Regions from separate parts of the Desulfovibrio sp. 1188_IL3213 genome, predicted to be linked through region 1. Evidence: predicted binding sites of a transcription regulator. Region 1 holds the regulator's gene; each other region holds the start of a gene.
What was found. Region 1 encodes sigma-54, which starts transcription at its own class of promoters, with help from an activator protein. Its sites were predicted from a motif close to CTGGCACGGNNNNTGCTT; they were not measured.
Positions count from the first base shown of each region.

Region 2: a site for sigma-54 is predicted at 3,353-3,370, ahead of V6C16_RS00205 (ammonium transporter). Genes of this name have one in related genera too.
Region 3: a site for sigma-54 is predicted at 1,996-2,013, ahead of V6C16_RS06940 (DVU0150 family protein). Genes of this name have one in related genera too.
Region 4: a site for sigma-54 is predicted at 1,267-1,284, ahead of V6C16_RS07965 (UxaA family hydrolase). Genes of this name have one in related genera too.

Region 1 covers NZ_JBAIYR010000036.1:4,623-9,721, forward strand. The annotation lists gene rapZ (RNase adapter RapZ) at 1-194, opposite strand, end outside; gene hpf (ribosome hibernation-promoting factor, HPF/YfiA family) at 260-799, opposite strand; gene rpoN (RNA polymerase factor sigma-54) at 957-2,381, opposite strand; gene V6C16_RS03575 (CTP synthase) at 2,849-4,492, opposite strand; gene V6C16_RS03580 (phosphoribosylformylglycinamidine synthase subunit PurQ) at 4,752-5,099, shown strand, end outside.
Region 2 covers NZ_JBAIYR010000001.1:47,465-52,563, reverse strand. The annotation lists gene V6C16_RS00220 (UDP-glucose dehydrogenase family protein) at 1-1,030, shown strand, start outside; gene V6C16_RS00215 (sigma-54 interaction domain-containing protein) at 1,394-2,962, shown strand; gene V6C16_RS00210 (hypothetical protein) at 3,183-3,329, opposite strand; gene V6C16_RS00205 (ammonium transporter) at 3,478-4,683, shown strand; gene V6C16_RS00200 (P-II family nitrogen regulator) at 4,702-5,040, shown strand; gene V6C16_RS00195 (glutamine synthetase III family protein) at 5,092-5,099, shown strand, end outside.
Region 3 covers NZ_JBAIYR010000127.1:615-5,713, forward strand. The annotation lists partial or broken gene V6C16_RS06935 (sigma 54-interacting transcriptional regulator) at 1-1,865, opposite strand, end outside; gene V6C16_RS06940 (DVU0150 family protein) at 2,109-2,411, shown strand; gene V6C16_RS06945 (sulfite exporter TauE/SafE family protein) at 2,422-3,486, shown strand; gene V6C16_RS06950 (DUF4881 domain-containing protein) at 3,497-4,090, shown strand; gene V6C16_RS06955 (hypothetical protein) at 4,161-4,475, shown strand; partial or broken gene V6C16_RS06960 (hypothetical protein) at 4,717-5,099, shown strand, end outside.
Region 4 covers NZ_JBAIYR010000165.1:31-4,619, reverse strand. The annotation lists partial or broken gene V6C16_RS07970 (sigma-54-dependent Fis family transcriptional regulator) at 1-1,123, opposite strand, end outside; gene V6C16_RS07965 (UxaA family hydrolase) at 1,464-1,748, shown strand; gene V6C16_RS07960 (UxaA family hydrolase) at 1,753-2,913, shown strand; gene dctA (C4-dicarboxylate transporter DctA) at 3,040-4,389, shown strand.

The sequences.
Region 1 (5,099 bases):
ATGTCCACCATTTCAGGGGCAAGGCTTGCGGGCAGGCCGTCCACCACAAAATGGCCCATGTCTTCAAAAACCTTGAGGGCCGTACTTTTGCCCGCACCGGAAAGGCCGGTGACAATGCACACGGCTACGGGCGGCCCGGCGGCAACGGTTTCAATCACCGGCCCTTCGGGGCGCTGATGTGCGGCGGTGCTCATGGTTCCCCCTGAAATTCCCGGGCCGCCCAGGCAACGGTGTTTTTGGGCGGCCCGGAACAGGCGTGTTATAAAACAGGGTCAATCAGCGCATAACCGCTTGTGCGGGTGCGGTATACGACGTTGATGCGACCGTTTTCAGCGTTAAAAAAGACCAGAAACTCACTGCCGATAGAGTCAAGCTGCATGAGAGCCTCGTCAAGGTGCAGGGGCTTGGCCGCCAGGCGGTCTGTGCCTTCCACAGGTTGCGGGGCTTCGGCTTCTGCCTCGATATTGTATGTGTACACATCAACATCGGCGCTGCGCGCCTGACGGCGCTGGGTTTTGACCCGTGAAACCTGACGCTTGATCTGAGCTTCGACCTTGTCTGTCACAAGGTCAATGGCAGCGTACATGTCGGTGGTCTGTTCAGTGGCGTTGATGTGCAGCCCTTCCCCCACAACGGTAACTTCGCAGCGGTGGCGGAATTTATCTACGGTCAGCACGACGGTAACTTCAAGACCGGCGGACTTGCCGAAAAAACGCCCAAGCTTTTCCATGCGGCGGCGGGCATATTTTTTAAGATGGTCGGAGGCTTCAAAGTTTTTGAAGGCAAAAGAGATATTCATATAATCCTCCTTGTGATGGCGGTTTCCGGCATGGCAACCGCGAGGCCCCGCCCTTGGGCGGGCAGCGAAAAGCGACGGTGTAAGCCTTTTTCGCAATCTTGCGCGTCATGTGCCTTTGCGGCGGCAGGAACCGGGGTTCCGGGACGCGGCGGAAAGATCAGAAATGCTCCTTGCGCCTGGAGGATGAGGGTATGTCAAGGGCAGTACGGTATTTAGCCACGGTTCGCCGGGCAATATTGACCTTGAGGCGTTCCTTGAGCATTTCGCCGATGCGTTCATCGCTGAGGGGCGACTTTGTGTCTTCATCAGCAATGAATTTTTTAATGAGGGCTTTGACGCTTTCAGAGCCGACCTGGCTTCCGTCATCAAGTTCAAGCCCGCTGTTGAAGAAAAATTTGAGTTCGAAAATGCCATGTGGCGTAGCCACGTATTTATTGGTGGTGATGCGGCTTACCGTAGACTCGTGCATGCTGATGTCGTCGGCAATGTCCTTGAGAATAAGGGGGGCAAGCCGTGTGACGCCTTCTTCAAAAAAGGGCTGCTGATGCCGCACGATGCTTTCCATTACCTTGTACAGCGTGCGCTGGCGCTGGTACAGACTTTTGATCAGCCATGTGGCCGCGCGCATTTTTTCCGTACAGTATTCTTTTTCCTTATCCGAAGCGGCACCCATGTCCATCTGGGTCAGGTTGGAAAGCTGCAGTTGCGGCAGGCCGTCTTCATTGAGCAGGATGATAAACTCACCACCCATTTTGTACACGAAGACATCCGGGCTTACATAGGCCGGTTCGCCGCCGCCGAAGCTGGCTCCGGGCAGGGGATCAAGGCTCTGGATGATGTCGAGGTATTCCTTCAGCTCATCCATGTCCAGCCTGAACTTGCGCAGCAGGGGCTTGTAGCGCTTGGCTTCAAGGTCTTCAAGGTGCGCGTTCACAAGCTCAAGCAAAATGGGATCGCGGTCGTACCTGAGGCTTTTGATCTGCACCAGCAGGCACTCGCGGGCGTCGCGGGCGGCCACGCCCACGGGGTCAAACATCTGCACCCGTTCAAGCACGTCCAGAGCCTCGGCCGGTTCCGCCTGGGCCATCTGGGCCACTTCCTCAATGCTGGCTTGCAGGTAGCCCGCGGAAGAGAGGTTGCCGATGATCACTTCGCCAATATCTTTCTGGGCATCGGTAAGGGATGAAAGGCGGAGCTGCCAGAGCAGATGCCCTTCAAGGGTAGGTTTGGCGGAGTAGCGGGCTTCGAGGGGGGAGATGTCTTCTGCGGATTCAAATTCGCGTGGCTGCACAAGGCGGGGGGTACTGGCGAATTCTCCGAGGTAATCCTCCCAGTCGGCATCCTTTGCCAGTTCCTTGTCGTAAGCTTCTTCCGCGCTGTTTTCCCGCCGGTCGTCCACATGATCCGGAGACGGATCGTCCCCGTGCGATTCTTCAAGAAAAGGATTTTCCAGCATCTCCTGCTGCACGGTCTCCAGAAGCTCCAGACGCGAGAGCTGAAGCAGCTTGATGGCCTGCTGTAGTTGCGGGGTCATCACCAGCTGCTGAGCCAGTTTCAATTGCTGTCGAAGTTCCAGTGCCATGTGCGTTTTCCGCCTTGAAAAATCCTGAAGCCTTATACTTGTGGTTACAAGTAGTGTGCCATAGTGGCAAAAATTACGCAATAGCCAGAGGTTGCACTATCAAAAGTCAGAAAGCTCGGTTAGAGCAATTTCACTTTGAAATTGCTCTGGCGGCTGCGTAAGCAGACGTTCGCTACGGAGGCGTAAGCGCAGTTTATCTGCGCGGTTAAACGCCGAAGTGAGCGTGCCTTAAACTTTGAGAATGTACATTCTCAAAGTTAATCTGCTCTAGTTGGATCAAAGTTTGCCTGGCGGGACGGTGACTTTGGCTTGAGCGCAGCAATGCCGGGAAGATTTTTGAAAATACAATGTTTCCACTTTGTTGTACCGTGGTGGGTTTGTCATAAAATGAAAGCGCGGGCCAGAGGCCCGCGCGAAGATATGCAAACATGGGAGAAGGGGTTTTGCCTCTTGCCCTGCGCCGAGGATCAGACTTTGGCGTGCTTTTTGGCCGCGCCGATGAACTCCCTGAACAGCGGATGGGCATTCATGGGGCGGGATTTGAATTCGGGGTGGAACTGGCAGCCCAGGAACCAGGGGTGTTCCGGCAGCTCTACAATTTCCACCAGGGAGCCGTCGGGCGAGGTTCCGCTGAAGATCATGCCTTTTTCCGCCAGGGCTTCCTTGAATTCATTGTTGAACTCATAGCGGTGGCGGTGGCGCTCTTCAACCAGATCGGTTTTGTACGCCTCAAAGGCGCGCGACTCGGGCATGACCTTGCAGGGGTAGGAGCCAAGGCGCATGGTGCCGCCCTTGTCGCTGCCAGCGTCGCGTTTTTCCACGTTTCTGGTGCGGAAGTCGTACCATTCGGTCATGAGGTAAATGACCTTGTGCTTGGAACGGTGGTCAAATTCTTCGGAGTTGGCGTCGGCCATTTCCGCCATATGACGGGCAAATTCGATAACCGCGCACTGCATGCCGAGACAGATGCCGAAAAACGGTATGCTGTTTTCACGCGCATAGCGGATGGCCGCGATTTTGCCTTCCACGCCGCGATAGCCGAAGCCGCCGGGGACCAGAATGCCGTCGCAGCCCTTGAAGTGTTCGGCCGCGTTGGCGTCGTCCACATTTTCAGAGTTGACGTAGCGCAGGTCTACCTGAACCCGGTTGGCGACGCCGCCGTGAATGAGGGCTTCGTGCAGGCTCTTGTAGGCTTCTTTAAGGTCCACATACTTGCCCACGATGGCGACGGTAACCTTGCCCTGCGGGTTGTCGCTGTCGCTCACAAGCTTTTCCCAGGCGTCAAGCTGGGCGTTGCGTGCGGGCAGGCGCAGCATGATGGCGACTTTTTGATCAAAGCCTTCCGCATAGAACTTAAGCGGCACTTCGTAGATATTGTTCACGTCCACCGACGAGAACACGGCGTCCTGATCAACGTTGCAGAACAGGGCGATCTTGCGGCGCAGTTCTTCAGGAATGCTTTGCTCGCAGCGGCAAAGGATAATGTCGGGCTGGATGCCGATGGAAAGCAGTTCCTTAACGCTGTGCTGGGTGGGCTTGGTCTTGTGCTCACCGGCACTGCGCAGGTAGGGAACCAGGGTCAGGTGGATGTTGAGGCAGTTGTCGCGTCCCAGTTCGGAGCGCAACTGGCGTATGGCCTCAAGAAAGGGCAGACCCTCGATGTCGCCCACAGTGCCGCCTATCTCGATGATGGCAACGTCCGGCGCGTCTTCGCCTTCGGCCAGAGAGAGCACCACGCCCTTGATTTCGTCCGTAATGTGGGGGATGACCTGCACAGTGGCCCCCAGGTAATCGCCGTGCCGTTCCTTGGCGATAACCTGGTTATAGATGGCCCCCGATGTGGTATTGTTTTTCCGCGACATGGGTACGTTGAGATAACGCTCGTAATGGCCCAGGTCCAGGTCGGTTTCGGCCCCGTCGTCAGTGACGAAAACCTCACCATGCTGAAAAGGATTCATGGTGCCGGGGTCAACGTTAATATAGGGGTCGAGTTTCTGTATCGTTACCGTAAGGCCACGGGTTTGCAGCAGCGCGCCCAGCGAGGCGGCCGCCAGGCCCTTGCCCAAGGATGACAGAACTCCGCCCGTCACAAAGATAAACTTAGTTTTCATGGCCTCCACCTTGATTCTTGATCGCTTTTTAGCACAACCCAAGTTCATAGCCCAAAATGATTTTTTTGGCTAGCATTGACTATCGAAAACAAGGTAAGTAGTGTGATATTCCCTCTTCAGCGTGCGCGGGTCGACCTTGCTTTACCGGCGGCTCTTGGGGTGCGGGCTCATTGCGGCCCACGGGCCGCGCGTTGCGCGCCTGGTACGCACTTGCCCGCACACTGAAAGATCTGCTGCAAGCCAAGGAGGCTTTACCCGCATGGGCACGGTCAATACACTGGTCATCACCGGTTACGGAACAAATTCTCATCTGGAAACGGCCCACGCCGCCCGTCTTGCTGGTGCAGACAGGGCTGACGTGGTTCACTTTTCAGACATTGTAGCGGCCAAGGTGCGTCTGGCTGACTACCATTTTCTGGTTTTTCCCGGCGGCTTTCTGGATGGTGATGATCTGGGGGCGGCTCAGGCCGCGGTAATGCGCTGGCGCTACCTGAAGGATGCGCAGGGCGTTCCCCTGCTGCAGAGTTTGCGCGACTTTCTGGATGAGGGCAAGCTCATTCTGGGAATTTGTAACGGCTTTCAGCTTCTGGCGAAACTGGGGCTGCTG
Region 2 (5,099 bases), on a different contig from region 1:
TGCCTGCGAAATCGGCCAATATATGCAGAAAGATATGGTCGTCGTGGACAAGTCCACCGTACCCGTAGGAACGGCGGATGAAGTGCGCGGCATTATTAAAAAAGAATTGGAAAAACGTGGCGCTGACCTGCGGGTGGACGTGGTTTCCAATCCCGAGTTCCTTAAGGAAGGCGACGCCATTGCCGACTTTATGAAGCCCGATCGTGTGGTCATTGGCACGGATTCGGAGAAGGCCGCCACACTTATGCGCGAGCTTTATTCGCCTTTTGCCCGTACGCGGGACAAAATCATTGTCATGGGCGTGCGCAGCGCAGAGATGACCAAGTATGCGGCCAACTGCATGCTCGCCACAAAAATTTCATTCATTAATGAAATTGCCACCATATGTGAACAGGTGGGCGCGGATGTGCGCGATGTGCGCACGGGCATCGGCTCGGATTCTCGCATCGGCTATCAGTTCATTTACCCCGGCGTGGGGTACGGCGGTTCGTGCTTCCCCAAAGACGTGAAGGCCCTTATCCGCACTGCGGAAAGCGCCGGTGTCGAGCCAAGGCTGCTTAACGCGGTTGAAGCCGTCAACGCCAGGCAGAAAAAATACATGGCTGCCCGTGTGGAAGGGTATTTTGCGCCTCAGGGCGGCGTGGCTGGCAAAACCCTGACCATGTGGGGATTGGCTTTCAAGGCCAATACCGACGACATGCGCGAAGCCGCCTCCATTACCATTATTAATGAGCTGACGGCCAAGGGCATGAAAATTCGTGCGTTTGACCCTGTTGCCGCTGACAATGCCCGGAATATTTTTGCGGACAACAAGCTGGTGGAGATCGTGGACGATCAGTACGCGGCCTGCCAGGGAGCACAGGGACTTATGGTTGTGACGGAATGGAACCAGTTCCGCAATCCCGACTTTGAAAAGGTTCGCGGGCTGCTCACAGCCCCCCTGCTGTTTGACGGGCGTAATCTGTATTCGCCTTCTGCCATGGCCGAGCGCGGCTTCGCCTATTTCTGCATTGGCCGGGCCAATGCCTAGCTCATAGCAGTGCCGGGTTTAATAGCCTTGCAGCAAGGGGGTTGAACGGATTACGTTCAATCCCCTTGTTTATCTGTGAAAGGCGCCTGTTGCCGCGCTGGGGCAGGGTGCAGGGCGACAGTCGGACCCTGTCCTGCGAACTGCCGATCGCCCCTCGTGCTGGAAAAAATCGCAGAACGGGCCATTCATCCATGCATGCATGCGTGCGTGCCGCTGTCCGGCAAGCGGAAAAACGGGAAGTACGGCTCCCGGCATATGCGCTCTCCATGCGGTCTGGCGCAGGGGTTCTACGCATTGCATGCCCGGCGCTGCTGGAGTATACCGACCAGAGTGAACAAACCTATTTTATTCAGGCAAGAAATTATGCAGCAGACAAATCTTGTTCATGAAAATGCCAATAAGCTTCATGAGCAACAGCTCAGCCTTTTATATGAGCTTGCGCAGATCATGAATTTTACGACAGATTTGACTCAGGCTCTGGATAAGGCGCTAAAACTTATGGCTCGGCAGCTGCACATGATGCGCGGGGCCATAACCCTCATTTCGCCGCATACCGGAGAAATACGCACTGAGGCAGGTTATGGGCTGAAGCCCGCAGAGTTGCGCCGTGGCCGCTATGTGCGCGGTGAAGGCATTACGGGCAGGGTCATTGAGAGCGGGCGACCCATGTACATCTCCAATGTGTCTGAAGAGCCGCTGTTTTTGAACCGTACCCGTTCGCGCGATTTGAACAAGGAAGGCATTTCTTTCATATGTGTGCCCATTCGCCTCAACGATCAGGTGGTGGGCGCTCTTTCCGTGGATCATCTGTTGGTGGACGATGCTACCCTGGAAGATGAAATGCGCCTTCTGACCATAGTGTCCACACTGCTTGGCCATGCCGCGCTGGAAAGTCAGGGGCGTATGGACGAAGAAACTTCCTCCCCTCTGCGGCCCAGAGGCTTTGTGGGTAATTCCGAAGGAATGCAAAAGGTTTATGCCCAGATAGCCCAGGTGGCTCCTTCAGTGACAACCGTTTTTCTTCAGGGTGAATCAGGCACGGGCAAAGAGCTTGCCGCCCGTGCCATTCACGCCGGCAGCGCCCGTGCCGGCAAGCCATTCATCTCGCTCAATTGCGCGGCCTTGCCGGAAAACCTCATAGAGAGCGAACTGTTTGGTCATGAACGCGGGGCATTTACCGGGGCCAGCGCCACGCGCAAGGGGCGGTTTGAACTGGCCCACGGTGGTACCCTGTTTCTGGATGAGGTGGGCGAGTTGTCGCTCATGACCCAGGCCAAGCTTTTGCGTGTCTTGCAGGAACGCGCTTTTGAGCGCCTGGGTGGTATGGATACGCACTATGTGGACGTGCGTTTTATTACTGCCACCAACAGAAACCTTGAACACATGGTCGCCAAGGAAAGTTTCCGCCGCGACCTTTTTTATCGCTTGAACGTGTTTCCCATCTACCTGCCTCCGCTGCGCGGCCGCCCTGAAGACATACTTCCGCTTGCCAACCATTTTATCCGAAAATTCGCCCAGGCCAATGGACGGGAAAATGTGCGCCTTTCCCTGGCTGTGATGGACATGTTGCAACGATATGCCTGGCCCGGAAATATTCGTGAACTGGAAAACGTCATGGAAAGGGCGGTGTTGCTTTTGGGCCGTGAAGGTCTTGTGCTGCCGCAGCACCTGCCCCCGGCTTTGCATGGCGCGCACTGCGCCGGCATGAATGGAGAAAACGCCTGTGCCGCGCGCCCGGGCTTTTCCGGCAGCCTTCAGGACCAGCTGGATGAGCTTGAACGGGCCTCCATCGTGGAAGCGCTGGAGTTCAGCCAGGGGCAAATGGGCAAGGCCGCTGCGAGCCTTGGCCTTACGGAGCGGATTATGGCCCTGCGCATGAAAAAGTATGATATCAGCTACAAGGAATTTCGTCCCAAGCATAACCGTTCATAGTGTGGTGTCGTTTCTGCTGCCATATTGTCTCAAAAGACTATAAAGGGCATAAAATTACAGATTTGTAGTTTTATGCCCTTGTTCTTTATGGGGTGCTTTTAATAAAAAATCTATTTATTATATATCATTATAATGATTTTGATGCGCAAAAAAGCAAATCGGACATGAAAAGCAACAAAAATGTATAAAATTATAATATATTGATATAATTTATTTAAATTTAAATTTTTCCAATAGCACGGTTTTCACTGTGCTCACATGTCTTTTTTTCTACAAAAACGTAAAAAATTTCATATTTTTTCAACCAGCCACCACAGCCAGTCACAATACCATAAAATAAATATCCTTCAATATCAGAGCATTGCAAATGATCTCCTCCCTGCATTTGCCTTGGCACAGTTAATGCTTTTAGGGGGACAGGCAGCGATATTGTATCGTTGCTGCGGATCCGGCGCCGGGCCGCTGAAGAAATTCAGCAACACGCACCTCTTGTGCGTAATGATCAAGGACGCTCTATGAATACCCCTGATACTGCCTTTGTCATTATCTGCGCCGCCATGGTCATGCTCATGCTTCCGGCTTTGGCCCTGTTTTATGGCGGCCTTGTCCGCGCGAGCAATGTTCTTTCAACCCATATGTACAGTTACGCCTGTCTTGGGCTTGTTTCCGTGCTTTGGGCGCTTGTGGGCTACACGCTGGCCTTTGGCGATGATGTGGGCGGCCTGGTGGGAAATTTCAGGTTTGCCCTGCTCAACGGGGTAAACGGCAGTCCCGCCCCAATGGCCCCGCAGTTGCCGCATACGGTCTTTATGGGCTTTCAGTGCATGTTCGCCGTGCTCACCGTGGCCTTGATTTCGGGAGCCTATGCCGAACGTATGCGTTTTTCCGCCATGCTGCTTTTCTCTGCCTTGTGGCTCGTTTTTGTGTATGCCCCCGTGGCCCATTGGGTGTGGGGCGGTGGATGGATGGGCCGCATGGGCGCTCTGGACTTTGCCGGTGGCGCAGTGGTGCACATGTCTTCAGGAGCCGCGGCGCTTGCCTGCGCCCAGGCTTTGGGACCCAGAATTTCAACCGGATCAAGCCATGCTCCGCACAATCTGCCGTTAACGCTTCTTGGCGGCGGTATCCTCTGGTTCGGCTGGTTCGGCTTTAACGCCGGCAGTGCTCTGGCTGCGGGAACTCTTGCGGGGCAGGCGCTGGTCACCACGCACATGGCAGCGGCCTGCGGCATTCTTGGCTGGATAATCATTGAATGGAAGCACACGGGCAAGCCTACCAGTCTGGGAGCGATTTCCGGCGCTCTGGCAGGGCTTGTGGCAATCACCCCGGGTGCGGGCTTTGTGGAGGTGCTGCCAGCCATGCTCATAGGATTTATAGGCGGAATGGTGTGTTACGGCGGCGTGTTGCTGAAGAGCCGGTGCGGTTATGACGATGCCCTTGACGTTGTGGGCATACACGGCCTTGGCGGAACCTGGGGCGCGCTGGCTACAGGCTTGTTCGCCAGTGCGGCGGTCAACGGCGTGGACGGTCTTTTTTACGGCAATCCCGAGCAGGTGTGGATACAGCTTGTGTCCATCGCAGGAACCTGGGCGTTTGTTTACGTTGCCACCCGCATCATCGTTCGCCTTGTGGATGCCGTGGTCGGATTGCGGGTTGCTCCCGAGGAGGAATACAGCGGCCTTGATCTCGGTGAACACAATGAACGTGGCTATAATCTGTAATCCGGGAGAGGCAGCGCCATGAAAAAACTCGAAATAATTATCCGTCCCGGCATGTTTGAAAAAGTCAGGGATGTGCTTTCAGAGTTGGGCATTCACGGGATGAATTACACGGAAATAAAGGGCTTTGGACGGCAACGCGGCCACACTGAAGTGTACCGTGGCTCCATCATGCAGGTGGACTGCCTGCCCAAGATAAAGATTGAAGTGGTTTTGCATGACGCCATGCTTGAGTCGGCAGTGGACGCGGTAATGCTTACTGCCCGCACGGGGCAGGTAGGGGACGGAAAGATTTTTATCAGCCATGTGGATGATGCCGTGCGCATCCGCACAGGCCAACGCGGCGATGCGGCCCTCTAGGCCGGAAGTTTGACGGCAAGATTCACCTGTCCAACTGAAAGGAGTAAAGGCATGAGTTC
Region 3 (5,099 bases), on a different contig from region 1:
AGGGAGGCATTGGTGGCGGCGATAATGCGGGTATCAAAAGGCACTTCCTGATCGCTGCCCAGGGGACGGATGCGCCGCGTGGACAAGGCCCGCAGCAGCGCCTGCTGCACCTTGGGCGCGGCATTGCCTATTTCATCCAGCATGAGGGTTCCGCCCTCGGCGGCCAGAAATGCCCCCTTGCGAGGCTGCCTGGCCTCGGTAAAAGCGCCCTTTACGTGGCCGAACAGGGTGTCCATAAGCAGGTTTTCGTCCAGCGCGCCGCAGTTGATGGTGATGAACGGTCCTGAAGCGCGGGCGCTCAGACGGTGGATGGCTTCCGACACCAGTTCTTTGCCGGTGCCGGTTTCGCCCACCACCAGCACATCCGCCAGAACCTGCGATGCCTTGCGTACCTGGTCATACAGCGTCTGCATGGCCGGTGACGTGCCCACAAGGCCGCTGGCGGGGAGGTCTTCGGGGTGCGGCAGGTCGGAGGCTGGCTCGCGCTGCCACTGGGCGTCCTGAAGGGCCTCGTGGCTGCGGCGTTCTTCCTTGGCCTGGCGCAAACGTTTCAGAAGGGCGTTGATGCTGTTCTTGATGCGCTCCATTTCCAGAGGCAGCTGCGGCAGGTCAAGGTCGTCATCATTGCCCAGAATATTGCGGTTGCGTAGATCGCCGGACATGACATTGAGCGATTTGCCCATCTGGCGCGCCAGCCACCAGAGGCTCAGGGCCAGAAGAACCATGCCCCCCATAAAGCTGACTGCGTAGATGCCCATGATCTGCATGCCGGTGCGCGTGGTGGTGAAGCTGGTATCCAGAACGGCCAGCCCGCCGAGCACCACAGGCTCGCCGCCGGAGCCGGGATTGAAGCCGACGGGAACATAGCTTACGCGCTCCACGCGCATCTGTCCGTTGCTCCATATGGTGCTGCTTTCTGTCATGGGCAGTTGTCCGGCATGCCCTCCCTGCACCTCGGCCACCATGCTCCAGTAGTTGATGTGTTCCGGGCTGGGACGAAAAGCCATGCTGAAGCCGGGCCGCCCGTAGTCGCCCCAAAAGCCCGCCCGAACCGCATCATTGCCCAGGCTTTTGCCCGCAAGAGCCGCATCGGGCACTTCAGACTGAAAGATCATCCAGCCCTCACGGTCGAAAAACAGACTGCGCACGCGCGTGTCCGTGCCGGATGCGGCGATGGGGGCGTTGGGCGAGGAATAGCGCGATACGATGTTCCGCAGATCCTTCATATCCAGCGACAGCAGCAGGTAGCCCTGGAAGTTCCCGTTTTTGTCATGCAGGGCGGTAAAAAAACGCAACACATGCAGTGAAACGTTTTGCAGGGATTTGTCGACCGGAACCATGGAATACACGGCTTCCAGAGGCTGCCCCACATTGACGTAACCGGGGCGCTGGTCGCCCCCCAGGTTATGGAAAGGGCTTGCGGGGCTGTCGAGAGCCACCTGCATGGGGATATTGATGATGCTCCCTTCGTGGTTCAGCAACAGGTAGCGGCTTTCAGGGGTCAGCCCCACATAGGCCACTTCGCGATATTGAAGGCCATCGGTCTTGGCGCGAAATTCCATTCTGCGGGCCATGTCCTGCGGCTCCATAGAGCCTGCGGCCAGTATCAGCAACTGGTTGCGCGTTTCGGCCAGGGCATGTTCCAGGGCCAGGCTCATGGCCTGGGCCTGAAGTTGCGCGTTGCGCGCTATTGCGCGGTTTATGATGTGTTCAATGCTGCTGCTGGTTGTCAGAAAGATAAGCAGCAGCACGAGAGTCAGCAGAGGCAGCCCCAGCATGAGCATGCGGCTGACAAGGCTGCGGTTCATGAAGAAGGAGGTGACATCCAGGGTGCTTCCGCCGGGAAGCGTTCTGTAGAAGCGCATTGTTCCTCCTGGGCTTGGTTGCGCAAAAAAGCGCAATCTTTGTGTCCACTATAGGCACCTCGCGAAAATCTGGCAAGTTTTTTCGCGCAAAAATGAGAAAAAATCGGCAAAATACGGCAATTATTACGCAATGGCACGGTGGTTGCTATCTTTTTCACATTCACTGCGTGACAGTCGGCATGGCCCGGTGGGGGTACTGCCGAAAGAGAGTCCAAAGGATCTCAAACAGAGTGGAGGGTTCTTATGAAGAAGATGCGCACGCTTATGACCTGGCTGGCGGGCTGCGCGCTCATGCTGGCCGCCATGCCCGGCCTGGCTCTGGCTGCCGGGGGCAAGGCTTCGGCGGTGGTAATTGTGGCCGATACCCGCAAGCTGGACGGCATCCTGTACTGGTGGGCGGAAATGTACAATGAGAGTCATTTCTTTTTCGCCATCCTGACCATGCTCATCATTCCCATTGTGGGCTGCATCCTTGGCTGGCTGGCCGACCTCGTGATGTCGCACATCGGCATTGACCTCAAGCACCGCGAACTGGCCGAAAAGTAAGGAGGCGCATATGGATTGGCTGTATATCTTGATGCCCATCTCCGGCGTGTACATTTTCTGGCCGGGGCTTATCATTCTTGGTTTCGGCGTGGGCATTATCGGCGGTTTCTTCGGCCTGGGCGGCGCGTGGATGGTTACCCCCGGCCTGAATATTCTGGGCTTTCCCATGGCGTTCGCCATCGGAACAGACGTGGCGCAAATGGCTGGTAAATCGCTTATCTCAACCATGCGGCACGGCAAGTTCGGCAACGTGGACTACGCCCTGGGCATCACCATGCTTATCGGTACGGTCATCGGCGTTGAAATCGGCGCGCAGATGGTCATGTGGCTTGAGCGCATCGGCTCGGTGGACAAGGTTGTGCGCTGGCTCTACGTGGTGCTGCTCATATCCATTGCATGGCTGGTGTTTCATGACGCCGCCGTGCGCCGTCGCAAGGAACGTGAAGCCAAGGCGCAACATAAGGAACTGGACGCCGCCGCCGTCGGCATTGACTGGGCCTCTCGTCTTCAGGCCATAAGGATACCTCCCGTTGTCCATTACAAGCATGCCAACATCACCTGCTCCGCGTGGCTGCCTATCACCGTCAGTCTCTTCACCGGCTGGCTGGCAGGCATACTCGGTATCGGCGGCGGTCTCATCCGTATGCCCGCTCTTGTCTATCTTGTGGGCTGCCCCACCCATCTGGCAGTGGGTACGGACCTCTTTGAAGTTGCCATCTCCGGCCTGTACGGCACGGCGTCCTACGCGTACAAGGGCCGCGTGGAACTCCTGGCCGCGCTCATCATGCTGTGCGGCGCTGCCATCGGCGCGCAGATAGGCGTTGTGGCGACCAAGTACGTCAAGGGTTACGGCATTCGTTTCGTTTTCGGCCTGGCCGTTCTGGGCTGCCTCATGTCTGTTATTCTGAAGCTTCTGCAGGCGGAATTCCCTGCATGGGGCTGGCTGCTTGGCCCCCTTGCCACTGTTGAAGTTCTTGGTTTCGTAAGTGCCATTTCCATCTACATCGCGGTGAAGATGGTGCAGGGCGCCAAGGCGGAATTGGCCGCCAAGAAGATGCGGGCAGCGAACAGCTAGGAGGGACATCATGAAGATTCGTAGTTTGCTGCTTATGCTGGTGCTTGGACTTTCCACTTTCCTCACCGCCTGCGACTTCGAGGGCGGGGTGGAGCAGGGCCGCTGTGTGGCCTTCAACCCCGAAGCCAAAACCCTGACCATCGTGGTTGACGTTACTCACGATCAGTTCAACCCGCATTACAGCGGTGGCGTACACACATTCAAGCTGCCGACCATTCCCAGCGAAATGGGACCGCCGCCTGAAGTGGGTGGACGCCTCATGATCGACCTGGAAAAGAATACGGTGCTTGTATTCGATCCCGAAACCAAGACCGTGCGCGAAATTCCCGTGCAGTTTATGGATGTGGAAAAGAATATACGCCCCAAGCATCCCAAGGTTGCGGGCAAGACCTTCCCCGTTGTTGACAAGGAACAGCAGACGGTCACCGTGTATTCCAACCGCCTGAGCTCCCTGATTACCTTCAAGGTTCCCGCAGGCGATATAGACCTGCCCCCCTATGTGTGGGCTGCCGGTAACGAAATGCGCATCGCGTACCGAAACGCGGACAAGAATCAGGCCATACGCATCATGAACGTGACCAAGACCAATATATTCAGCAAGTAGACCATATCGGCATCAAGAATACCGGGGCGGCACTGCCCGCCCCGGTATAAAAGATTTTCTGGAGAACAGCATGAACAGCTACAAGCAGCACCTTTATATCAGTTGCATCCGTATCACGGCCAACGCGCTTATGGTGGCCGCGGTTTTTGTAGCCATGTACCAGTCTTCACGCAGTTTTGACGCGGCCGAGCTGACGTTTTGCGCATGGTTTTTCGGTATAACGGTTCCTCTGTGGGCCGGGGCCTTCTGGCTTACACGCATGGTGCGGCGGCGCTTTCCCGCCGAAGGCCAAAGCATGGTGCATTTGCCGCGCATGGGCCTGTCGCTGGTGAGCTGGCGGGTGCTTGAGCAGGTAAGGGGTTCGCAACTGGTGCAGCAGCGCTAGACAATTTTGCTTTGAAACTGCCTGACGGCTGCGTGAGCAGACGTCCGCTACCAAGGCGCAACGCAGCTTCAGCCTCCGGTTCAGGAGCTTGCGAAAAAGACTGCACCACTGCCTGAGGGTGCAGTAAGGCGCCGAAGTGAACGTTATAAAAACTTTGAGATTTCACATCCCAAAGTTGGAATGCTCTAACAGAGGTATTGCCATGATTGCCGCCAGCACTTTCAGAGGATACGATTCATCCATGCAGACTCTTCTTGACGCCGACACCTGGGATGCCTGCCAAAATATCCGCCGCCGCCAGCGCCGCCTGGGTACGGTGTGCGCCCTGCTGCTGGCCGTGGCCCTGCTGGGCCTGGTAGACGGGCTGCAGGGCCTGATGCGTTCCGGCTCAAGCACGCTTGAGATGCTGCCGGGCAACGTGGTGGCCCTTTCCGGTCCCCTCACGGTCAAAAATCCCGTTACAAACGATATTGAAGTGCGCTTTACGCCCCCGGATGCGCCGCTGATTTTCAACTTGGAAGGCTTTTTTGCCGGCTACTGGTTCGGCAACGGCATGTGGCGCGGCACTGTTGGCGCGGAAAACGGGGCGGAAGCAGGCGAGTACCAGATGCGCGTGCGGTTCAG
Region 4 (4,589 bases), on a different contig from region 1:
GCATGCGCAAAACCACCGAACCGAGGCGATAATACAGGTCACGACGCAGACGGCCCTGATTCATGGCCGCAGCCATGTCAATATTGGTGGCGGACATGACGCGCATATCCACGCCGATGGGCGCGGCCTCGCCCACACGCTCAAAAGAGTTTTCCTCCAGCACCTGCAAAAGCTTGCTCTGCATCTCCGGCGCAAGTTCGCCTATCTCGTCCAGAAAAAGCGTGCCTCCCTGGGCCAGTTCCACCCGCCCCACCCGCTTGCTGGTGGCCCCGGTAAACGCGCCTTTGGCGTAGCCGAACATTTCACTTTCAAAAAGCGTGGGAGGCAGGGAAGGGCAATTGACCTTCACAAAACTGTTCTTGCGCCTGGGGCTGTGCAGATGCAGCCAGCGGGCCAGCATGCTTTTGCCCGTGCCGGTTTCGCCCAGAATCATGACGGGAATGTGCAGCTTGGCAACCTTGCGGGCCAGCGCCATGAGTTTTTTCATATCCGGCGTTTCCAGCAGGCTGGCGGCCAGCAGGATGCTTCCGGTGGGGTCCGCTTCCGGACTGCGGGCCGAGCCCGCCTGGGCCGCACGCACTTTCTCCAGGCGTTCTTCGGAAAGCACTGCAAAAAGAAAGGTGGACAGCACGGGGCTCAGCTCCAGCAGCACATTGAGAATCTGCACGATATTTTCAGGCGGCTGCATAAAAGACACGTGCAGCGTGCCGATGACCTCGCTGTTGACGATGAGAGGCAGGGCGATGGTGGAATTCAGCCCCACCGTGGAAAGAGGCATGGGCGAGTCGCCGAAGTCATGCTTGGTCAGATCATTGATGACCACGGGCTTGCGCGAGGCGATAGCCAGGCCCGCCACCGTGTTCTGGGCAATGCGCGTATTGGAGAGCGATTCCACCACCGTGCCGTCGGCCGCGGTGAACAGATTGAGAAACTCTCTTTCCGCGTCATAGAGATTGATGCAGAAGCGGTCATAGTGAAATAAAATACTAAGCTGCTTTGCAAGCATGCGGAAAAAGGCATTACGGTCCATCTTTCCCACAACAAGCCGCGCCAGGTGGTGCACCACCTGACCCACTGTCTGGGACGGGTTGTTCAGGCCGCCGGCAGAAAGCTCGTATGGCATACTCTCCTCCTGCCCAATAATAGGCACCCATTTGACTAAAAAACAAGGCTATTGCCCATATTTAAGCAAAGCAGACTGAACAGCCAAACAGTTTTGTGAAAAAATATCCTTATATAGCACCAGGTAACGCGTTCAGGGCATCTCTGGCACGCACATTGCTTTATAGCTCAACAAGACTGGGGCAATACAAGCAAATACTGTCTTACCGTATACCAGATGCAATATTTTTAACTGCATTGGAACGCAAAAGCCATGCGACAAAACGGATAACACATATAAGAGAGATTGCTTGTGTATTACATCTCGTTCTACTACCAACATACTATCCAAGGAGAACAGTATGACAACCCACTTTGTGGTGCACGAGCCGGGCGACAGCGTTGGCGTGGTCGTGGTTGAAGGCGTCAAAAAGGGCGACCGGCTCAACGGCTGGGTGATGGATGGCGACACCACACTGGAATTCGAGACCCTGAGCGACATTCCCATCGGTCACAAGATCGCTCTCAAGGACCTTGCGGTAGGCGACACCATCATCAAGTACAGCACGGATATCGGCAAGGTCGTCAAGCCCATCAAGCGCGGCGAACACCTGCATGTACACAACGTCAAAACCAAAAGGTGGTAAACCGATGAACAAGACATTTATGGGCTACCGCCGCGAAAACGGACGTGTGGGCATTCGCAACCATGTGATCATTCTGCCCCTGGACGACCTTTCCAACGCCGCCTGCGAGGCTGTAGCGAACAACATCAAGGGGACCATGGCCCTGCCCCACGCCTACGGACGCCTGCAATTCGGCGAAGACCTCGACCTGCACTTCCGCACCCTTATCGGTACGGGCTGCAACCCCAACGTGGCAGCCGTGGTGGTCATCGGCATTGAGCCGGTGTGGACGCAGCGCGTGGTGGACGGCATTGCCAAAACCGGCAAGCCAGTGGCGGGCTTTGGCATCGAGCAGCACGGCGATCTGGAAACCATCCGCGCCGCCTCCCTCAAGGCCAAGGAATTTGTGCATTACGCCAGTGAGCTGCAGCGCACTCAATGTACGGTGGACGAGCTGTGGGTTTCCTGCAAGTGCGGCGAATCCGACACCACATCCGGCATCGCTTCCAACCCCACCGTCGGCAACGCCTTTGACAAGCTGTGGGAAGCCGGGGCCACCACCCTGTTTGGCGAAACCACTGAAATCACCGGCGGCGAGCACCTGGTTATGGAGCGTTGCGCCAATGAGGAAGTGCGCGCCAAATTCAAGGCGTTTTTTGACCGCTACGCCAAGGTGGTGGATGACCACAAAACAGACGACCTCTGTGACTCCCAGCCCACCAAGGGCAATATTGAGGGCGGCCTGACCACCATTGAGGAAAAAGCCCTGGGCAACGTCCAGAAGATCGGCCGCAAAGCTCCTGTGATCGGCTGCCTCGACAAGGCCGAATCCCCCACCGGTCCCGGCCTGTGGTTTATGGACTCCTCTTCCGCTGCTGCCGAAATGGTCACCCTGTGCGCCGCTTCGGGCTTTGTGGCCCACTTCTTCCCCACCGGCCAGGGCAACATCATCGGCAACCCCATTCTGCCGGTCATCAAGCTCTCGGCCAACCCGCGCACCGTGCGCACCATGAACGAGCATATCGATGTGGACGTTTCCGGCCTTCTGCGCCGGGAAATAAACATGGATCAGGCGGGAGACATGCTGCTTGAAATGCTCATCCGCACCTGCAACGGGCGCAACACCTCGGCTGAAGCCCTGGGTCACCGTGAATTTATCATGACCCGGCTTTACGAAAGCGCGTAAGAACCATAAAGAGCTGGCGCCGGTCTGTACCCGGCGCCAGCTCTTATGGCCCTGGGCGCTCGCCCACTAATGCCGTGCAGCAAGCCGGTGGCGCCCCCCCATACACTACTTGTGTCTGAGGTAATCATGTCAAAGAAAATTTTTTCTACGCTTTATTTCAAGGTGCTTCTGGGCATCGCCCTCGGCATTGCGTTCGGTTTTATCGAACCTGACATTGCAGTCAAGTTAAAACCTCTCGGCGACGCGTTCATCAACCTTATCAAGATGATCATTACGCCGGTCATTTTCTGTACTGTTTCAGTGGGTATTGCTCGCATGGACAGCCTCAAGGCTGTTGGCCGTGTCGGCGGAAAAACTCTGCTTTATTTTGAAATAGTCACAACACTGGCCTTGATTATTGGTCTTATTGTTGTGCATGTTTTTCAACCCGGCGCGGGCATTCATGCAGACCCCGCCACCATGGATGCCTCGGCTCTGGGCAGATTTGCCCAGGCCAAACAGCAAACCACACAGGAATTCATTATGGGCATTATACCCCATAGTGTGGTGGGCGCTTTTGCAGAAGGCAATCTTTTGCAGGTGCTGCTGTTCTCTGTGCTGTTCGGCATGAGCCTTTCGCACATGGGCGACAAACCCAAGCAGGCCATACTTGGCACGCTTGACCGCTTCAGCAACGCGTTTCTGGGCGTGGTCAACCTGATCATGAAGCTTGCGCCCATCGGCGCGTTCGGGGCCATCACCTTTACTATCGGCAAATACGGCGTGGGCGCGCTTGCCTCTCTGGGCAAACTCGTGGCCTGCCTCTACATCACAAGCGCCCTGTTTGTCATTATCGTGCTCGGCTTCATCTGCAAAATGTCCGGCGTCAACATCTGGCAGCTTATCAAATACATGAAGGAAGAAATCTTCATCACTCTCGGCACTGCCAGCACTGAAGCCGTTCTGCCCCGCAGCATGGAAAAAATGGAAGCTCTGGGTATCAAAAAATCCGTGGTCGGCCTTGTTTTTCCCACGGGATATTCTTTCAACCTTGATGGTGCGGCCATCTATCTTACCATGGCGGCCTCGTTCATTGCCCAGGCTATGGATATCCACCTGGACCTGCAGCATCAGATTACCCTGCTTCTTATCCTGCTGCTGACCTCCAAGGGCGGCGCGGGTGTTGCGGGCGCGGCGCTCATTGCCCTGGCAGCTACGCTTTCAGCCACCAATATCATTCCGGTTGTGGGCATGACCCTGGTTATCGGCATTGACCGCATTCTTAACGAAATGCGCGCCGTGGTGAACCTTATAGGAAACTGTGTTGCCACTGTCGCCATCGGGAAATGGGAAAAATCCATTGACCTTGAGCACGCCAACCTTGTTCTGAGCGGAAAAATAAACGTAGAAGACATGCTGGAGAAAAATGAAGATCTTGACACAATAGAAATCGCCTCTCCGGCTCCTGTACCCCAGGTCGAAAAATTGGGCGCATAGTACTCCTCCATGCCCCACATGGCGCCCATCCGTATCATTACGCCATTATTACGGATGGGCGCAAATTTTTTCAAAAACTGAAGGTTTGCCATGCGCTACGCCATCAATAACGATTTGTTCCGGCCTCATGCCTCCATAATTGATCGGTACAAAGATCTGCCCGTGGCCGACATCTGCGATGCCCTGGGCCGCAACGCGGC